2 regions of the Bacillus sp. 41-22 genome follow, and region 2 is predicted to be linked to the other one. Evidence: a T-box and tRNA genes for the amino acid it is inferred to sense, from the RefSeq annotation. Region 2 holds a T-box; the other holds one or more tRNA genes.
The links. The T-box of region 2 lies ahead of trpS (tryptophan--tRNA ligase). A T-box ahead of a tRNA ligase gene usually reads a tRNA of that ligase, here a tRNA-Trp.
Positions count from the first base shown of each region.

Region 1: it has a tRNA-Trp gene. The T-box ahead of trpS (tryptophan--tRNA ligase) is inferred to sense a tRNA for this amino acid. The anticodon was not compared.

Region 1 covers NZ_CP084035.1:523,379-526,767, reverse strand. Annotated here, with positions in the region: partial or broken gene LCF45_RS02755 (DUF3884 family protein) at 588-909, shown strand; tRNA gene LCF45_RS02750 (tRNA-Leu) at 1,119-1,200, opposite strand; tRNA gene LCF45_RS02745 (tRNA-Cys) at 1,210-1,280, opposite strand; tRNA gene LCF45_RS02740 (tRNA-Gly) at 1,295-1,369, opposite strand; tRNA gene LCF45_RS02735 (tRNA-Gln) at 1,375-1,449, opposite strand; tRNA gene LCF45_RS02730 (tRNA-His) at 1,515-1,590, opposite strand; tRNA gene LCF45_RS02725 (tRNA-Trp) at 1,610-1,683, opposite strand; tRNA gene LCF45_RS02720 (tRNA-Tyr) at 1,692-1,775, opposite strand; tRNA gene LCF45_RS02715 (tRNA-Thr) at 1,786-1,861, opposite strand; tRNA gene LCF45_RS02710 (tRNA-Phe) at 1,876-1,951, opposite strand; tRNA gene LCF45_RS02705 (tRNA-Asp) at 1,961-2,036, opposite strand; tRNA gene LCF45_RS02700 (tRNA-Met) at 2,040-2,116, opposite strand; tRNA gene LCF45_RS02695 (tRNA-Met) at 2,174-2,250, opposite strand; tRNA gene LCF45_RS02690 (tRNA-Val) at 2,275-2,350, opposite strand; tRNA gene LCF45_RS02685 (tRNA-Glu) at 2,356-2,430, opposite strand; tRNA gene LCF45_RS02680 (tRNA-Ser) at 2,450-2,541, opposite strand; tRNA gene LCF45_RS02675 (tRNA-Asn) at 2,544-2,618, opposite strand; rRNA gene rrf (5S ribosomal RNA) at 2,627-2,742, opposite strand; rRNA gene LCF45_RS02665 (23S ribosomal RNA) at 2,843-3,389, opposite strand, start outside.
Region 2 covers NZ_CP084035.1:1,189,269-1,192,657, reverse strand. Annotated here, with positions in the region: gene LCF45_RS06055 (peptide ABC transporter substrate-binding protein) at 1-1,164, opposite strand, end outside; gene LCF45_RS06050 (DUF3899 domain-containing protein) at 1,484-1,864, shown strand; T-box leader at 1,969-2,186, shown strand; gene trpS (tryptophan--tRNA ligase) at 2,261-3,250, shown strand.

The DNA of each region.
Region 1 (3,389 bases), 670 kb from region 2:
TTTTAAAAGAAATATAAAAAGTTCATTTTTGATTCATATTACAGACATAATATAAATCACTATCATTTTGTTCTTTCGACAAGTTATATTATACATGAATTCCTAAGTTTATTACGAATTTTAGAATCACATAGCATAATTTAACAAAAAAAACCCTAACATTTCTGTTAGGGTCTTTTTAGGTGACATTTATATAGAGTGCTACCCTTAAAATCCTTTATTTTAAAGCATTTTAAAAATTTTGAGCTTCTTTAAACATGATAAATTAAAATGAAACGGACCAAAATGGAATCATATTAAATAACTGACACCTTTTACTTTCATTTCTCTCCCTTGATTAAATTTATCATATTTCATTTATTACTGTGATGATTTATTTTATTATTTCTCGCTAAACAATAAGAAACAGGGCAAAGCTGCCATGTCCTTTTAAAGATTTGTTATGTAGTATGTTATGAACTATTCATTATCAAACTAAAGTTATTCCTTTTCATTCCTCTACTAATCCCATAATATTTCCTTAATTACTTTCTATTGCTGTATAATTAAAATAGGAAAAAATTTGAAGAAAAGATGGAGGGAGAATTATGACACATTCAAATGAGAAAAAATCACATGGTTTTAAAGGAATAGGAGAGAAGTTAAACCCCAACTATCTATCAAGTGAGATTCATAAAATTGGATGGTCCAATTCAATTTGATTCGTTCCCTAAATTAAAGGAATTAGGGGACTGGTTGAGTACTTCAACGCAAATATGGTCGTGTCACTCAACTATGTACAAGTACAACAGAGAAGAGTTTGAAAAGAAGTTTTTTGAAATTACGAAATTACCAGCTGATAATGTGGTAATTTCAACTGGTGGTATCGGATTTAACTTCATGTCACCAGGGTGGAGAGATTCTCTCTAGAGTGCTCGAAAAAATTCTTGTATATGTAATATTCTACTGAAATTTTATCCTTTTAATACTTCATAGTTTCTTCCAACTGTATCTAAAGTTCGTCACTTACTCACCGCACACTACCCCAACGCACTATTAGTGCTTATTTTGTAGTGTAAAAAAAACACAAAAAAACTCTACACAATTAGTGTAGAGCCTTGATGTTACGCCGTTCGTGATACCGATGGTCGGGGTCGAACCGACACTCCCGAAGGAACACGATTTTGAGTCGTGCGCGTCTGCCAATTCCGCCACATCGGCATAAAAGAAAGGCGGCAACCGGATTTGAACCGGTGGTAAAGGTTTTGCAGACCTCTGCCTTACCACTTGGCTATGCCGCCATATGAAGTTAAAATGGAGCGGAAGACGGGATTCGAACCCGCGACCCCAACCTTGGCAAGGTTGTATTCTACCACTGAACTACTTCCGCAAAAATGGCTGGGCTAGCTGGATTCGAACCAGCGCATGACGGAGTCAAAGTCCGTTGCCTTACCGCTTGGCTATAGCCCACCGAAGTTTTACTTAATTATATGTAAGTATCCATTAATTTATTTGTAATTTTTAAAAAATAAAAATGGGGCGACTGATGGGAATTGAACCCACGAATGCCGGAGCCACAATCCGGTGCGTTAACCACTTCGCCACAACCGCCATGTTGTGTTTATATATTTGGCAGGGGCAGTAGGAATTGAACCCACACTGGAGGTTTTGGAGACCTCAGTTCTACCTTTAAACTATGCCCCTATGTAAAATGGTGGAGGGGGGCAGATTCGAACTGCCGAACCCGAAGGAGCGGATTTACAGTCCGCCGCGTTTAGCCACTTCGCTACCCCTCCGAAACTTACATGGTGCCGGCTAGAGGACTTGAACCCCCAACCTACTGATTACAAGTCAGTTGCTCTACCAATTGAGCTAAGCCGGCATATTTTATTAAAATGGTGGCTCGGGACGGAATCGAACCGCCGACACGAGGATTTTCAGTCCTCTGCTCTACCGACTGAGCTACCGAGCCTTATTAAAATGGCGGTCCCGACCGGGGTCGAACCGGCGATCTCCTGCGTGACAGGCAGGCATGTTAACCACTACACCACGGGACCATTTGGTTGCGGGGACAGGATTTGAACCTGCGACCTTCGGGTTATGAGCCCGACGAGCTACCGTACTGCTCCACCCCGCGATAATATTATTTATATAATTATATGATAAGTGTTAGCAACCACATTACGAGAATGTTTGGTTGCGGGGACAGGATTTGAACCTGCGACCTTCGGGTTATGAGCCCGACGAGCTACCGTACTGCTCCACCCCGCGACAATATTATTCATATAATTTATATGGTGGAGGATGACGGGATCGAACCGCCGACCCCCTGCTTGTAAGGCAGGTGCTCTCCCAGCTGAGCTAATCCTCCAAAAGTGGTGACCCGTACGGGATTCGAACCCGTGTTACCGCCGTGAAAGGGCGGTGTCTTAACCACTTGACCAACGGGCCAAATATTATAAATTCCTTATGGCGGAGAGCAAGGGATTCGAACCCTTGATACGCTTGTGACGTATACACGATTTCCAATCGTGCTCCTTCGGCCAACTCGGACAGCTCTCCAATGGCTCCGCAGGTAGGAATCGAACCTACGACCGATCGGTTAACAGCCGATAGCTCTACCGCTGAGCTACTGCGGAATAATATTGCCTGGCAACGTCCTACTCTCACAGGGACAAGGTCCCAACTACCATCGGCGCTAGAGAGCTTAACTTCCGTGTTCGGTATGGGAACGGGTGTGACCTCTCTGCCATCATTACCAGACATTATTCTTTTGAGACAATCATTATTATAACTTATTCACCCTGAAAGTCAATAAGTTTTTTATATTCTCTCAAAACTAGATAACGTTGCTTCATATTATATGGTTAAGTCCTCGATCTATTAGTATTCGTCAGCTCCACATGTCACCATGCTTCCACCTCGAACCTATCAACCTGATCATCTTTCAGGGATCTTACTAGCTTACGCTATGGGAAATCTCATCTTGAGGGGGGCTTCATGCTTAGATGCTTTCAGCACTTATCCCTTCCGCACATAGCTACCCAGCTATGCCCTTGGCAGAACAACTGGTACACCAGCGGTGCGTCCATCCCGGTCCTCTCGTACTAAGGACAGCTCCTCTCAAATTTCCTGCGCCCACGACGGATAGGGACCGAACTGTCTCACGACGTTCTGAACCCAGCTCGCGTACCGCTTTAATGGGCGAACAGCCCAACCCTTGGGACCGACTACAGCCCCAGGATGCGATGAGCCGACATCGAGGTGCCAAACCTCCCCGTCGATGTGGACTCTTGGGGGAGATAAGCCTGTTATCCCCGGGGTAGCTTTTATCCGTTGAGCGATGGCCCTTCCATGCGGAACCACCGGATCACTAAGCCCGACTTTCGTCCCTGCTCGACTTGTAGGTC
Region 2 (3,389 bases):
ATCAGTGCCAAGCTCTTTCTTTGCTGTTTCCCAAAGTTTTTTCGCTTCTTTTGAATCCGTTTCAACTAGATTTCCATTTTCAGCACGGAAGTCTTTTTTATTCGGACCTTCAGCGAAATCTTTTCCAACAAATCCGTAAGCACCGATTGCGCCGTTGTTTAAAATAACTTTTGCAATGTTATCACGGTCAAAGGACATTGAAATTGCTTTTCTTAAGTTTTTATTACTCAAATACTTATTATTTTGATTAAATCTTAAGTAGGCAACTCCAGCTTCTTTTCGTGTTTGGAACTCTGGAGTTTGTCTAAATTTATCAACAAATTCCGATGTTAGAGCCGCACGATCAATCGAATTTGTCTCATATAAATTTACATCAGTCGATGTATTTTTCACAATATTGAAATTTATCTCTTCGATTTTAACCGTCTTGTTATCCCAATATGATGGGTTCTTCTTAAATTGGAAGCTTTGTTCATGTTTCCAATCACTCATAACGAATGGCCCGTTATATAATGTTGTATTTGCCTCTAAACCAAACTTATCACCTTGTGATTTCACAAAGTTCTCATTTAGTGGGTAGAACACCGGATAAACCGTTAAATCAATAAAGTAAGGAACGGGATTGTCTAATTCCACTTCTAATGTATAATCATCAATCGCCTTTACACCTAATTGGTCAGCAGGTAATTCTTTTTTATGAATTTTTTCTGCATTTTTAATATCGAACATAATGTATGAATACGTCGCTTTTGTATCTGGATTTACTGCTCTTTTCCATGAATACACAAAGTCTTTCGCTGTTACAGGTTCCCCATTCGACCATTTCGCATCTTTTCTTAACTTAAATATGTATTTCTTCCCATCATCTAGCTTTTGGACATCTTCAGCAATCCCAGGCATTCTCTTTTGATCTTTGCCAGTACGATATAAACCTTCCATCGTATTATTTAATGCTGTTGAAGATGCAGAATCTGATGCTAACGATGCATCCATTGATGGAATTTCAGATAACTCTGTTAAATTAAGAATCTGTTTTCCGTTACTACTACTAGTAGTGTTTTCTTTTCCTTTTGCTTTAGCGTCCTCTTTCTGGTAGCTACACGCGCCAAGCAACATACTTGCCGTTAAAGTTGATGCAAGTATTAACGGTATCTTTTTCTTCATGTTGTGTTGCCTCCCCTAATTGCACTTACTGTACCCTCACTTGTAGAAAAGTAGAATTGAAAGAATAATCTCCAAGTTTCTACAATTTTCATTATACATATAATATGACGATTGTGAATATAGTTTTTTGTTTTTTTGTTAAAATTTTTAATAAAATGTTTATATTTTAAATTTTTTGTAAAGGGATACGGTAACATTGCTACCATCATCTTGAAATTAGAACCTCAATTGCGTATAATTTTCAAAAAATTATTTATATTACTTATTATAACTTTTATAGTATAATAATTCTAGTAATATTTTGACGGAGGGGAATATTTTGAATAAAGTTTTTTTTCATACTTGTATACTATTTTTGGTTGCGATAATCGCTTCTAGTGTGGGCGCATTCCTCGTTTCATCTCATTTTTTGTTGAATTTTGTCAACATCTCATTCTATATTGCATTGTTTTTTATTCTTATAGGTGGTTTTTTATTCATATTTCAAAACGGATTTTTTAACGTAACAATTTACGCATTCCAAAGAGTATTTGGTACGAATAAAAAAATTGACTCTTTAATTGAAGAAGCAGAGGAACCTATCGATAAGAAAGAACGTATTTATAAAACATATTCATTCAAATGGACGTATCCGATTTGTATTACCGGTATCGTACTTGGGTTGTTCTCGATCCTCATTAGCTTTACTATTTTGATGTAGTTTGCAAACACTATTCCATATGATATAATAATCAGCAAAACATTTTGTTATAAAACTTTAGTCCTTTCATATAAAAGGGCTCAGTTAACAATAAATAAATTTATATGTATGCGATGATAAAGAAGAGTACATATTGGGGCAATTTCAGAGAGCTTGTGGCTGGTGTGAACAAGTAATTGTACAGTATGGAATGGGCTTTTGAGCACCAAACCGAACCGAAAGTAGTAGGCTTTGGCGTTATATCCAGACGTTATTATGGATCTTGAGAGATTTCACAGCTGTGAAATAATTAGGGTGGTACCGCGGTCCATTCGTCCCTATGTAATTTGGGATGAATGGGCTTTTTTGTATGCCTTCTCTTCCCCATCGCACATTCAATTTTAGGAGGAATTACTTATGTCAGTTATCTTTTCTGGTATTCAGCCAAGCGGAACAATTACACTTGGAAACTATTTAGGAGCTATGAAGCAATTTACAGAGCTTCAAAATGAACACGACTGTTATTTCTGTATTGTAAACCAACATGCGATTACAGTACCTCAAGATCCCGTACAACTTCGTAAAAACATTCGCAGTCTTGCTGCACTTTATGTAGCATGTGGCATCGATCCTGAAAAAGCTACTTTATTTGTACAATCAGAAGTACCAGCACACGCTCAACTAGGATGGATTATGCAATCAGTTGCTTACGTTGGAGAATTAGAGCGTATGACGCAATATAAAGATAAATCTTCTGGTAGAGATTCAGTTCCAGCTGGATTACTAACGTATCCACCATTAATGGCTGCTGATATTTTACTTTACAACACTGAAATCGTACCTGTTGGTGATGATCAAAAACAACATATGGAATTAACACGCGACCTAGCAGAGCGTTTCAACAAACGCTTCCGTGAAGTGTTCACTGTTCCTGAAATTCGTATTCCAAAAGTAGGAGCTCGCGTTATGTCATTAACAGAACCTACGAAAAAAATGAGTAAATCTGATCCGAATCCAAAAGCAATGATCAGTATGCTTGATGAACCAAAAACAATTGAAAAGAAAATTAAAAGTGCTGTAACTGATTCTGAAGGTATCGTGAAATTTGATAAAGAAAACAAACCTGGAATCTCTAACTTATTAACAATCTACTCTTCATTCTCTGGAAAAACAGTTGAAGAAATAGAAGCAATGTACGAAGGAAAAGGATACGGAGACTTCAAAGGCGACCTAGCACAAGTAGTCGTAGAAGCAATTCGTCCAATCCAAGACAAATATAACGAACTAATCAACTCACCAGAACTAGACGAAATTCTAGACAAAGGTGCAGAAAAAGCAAACCGCGTTGCATTCAAACAACTACGCAAAGTAGAAAACGCAATGGGATTAAGTAGAAAACGTAGGTAACTTATAAAGCGGAGGCAGCTCGTTCAGCTCTGACTGGCTAAGGTTCTTTCGCATAGAAGACGCTTTTTGTCTTCTTATGCGGAAGGTTCTTAGACACGAAGAGCTTGCCGCTGGAGCTAAGTTACAACAAATTAAAAAA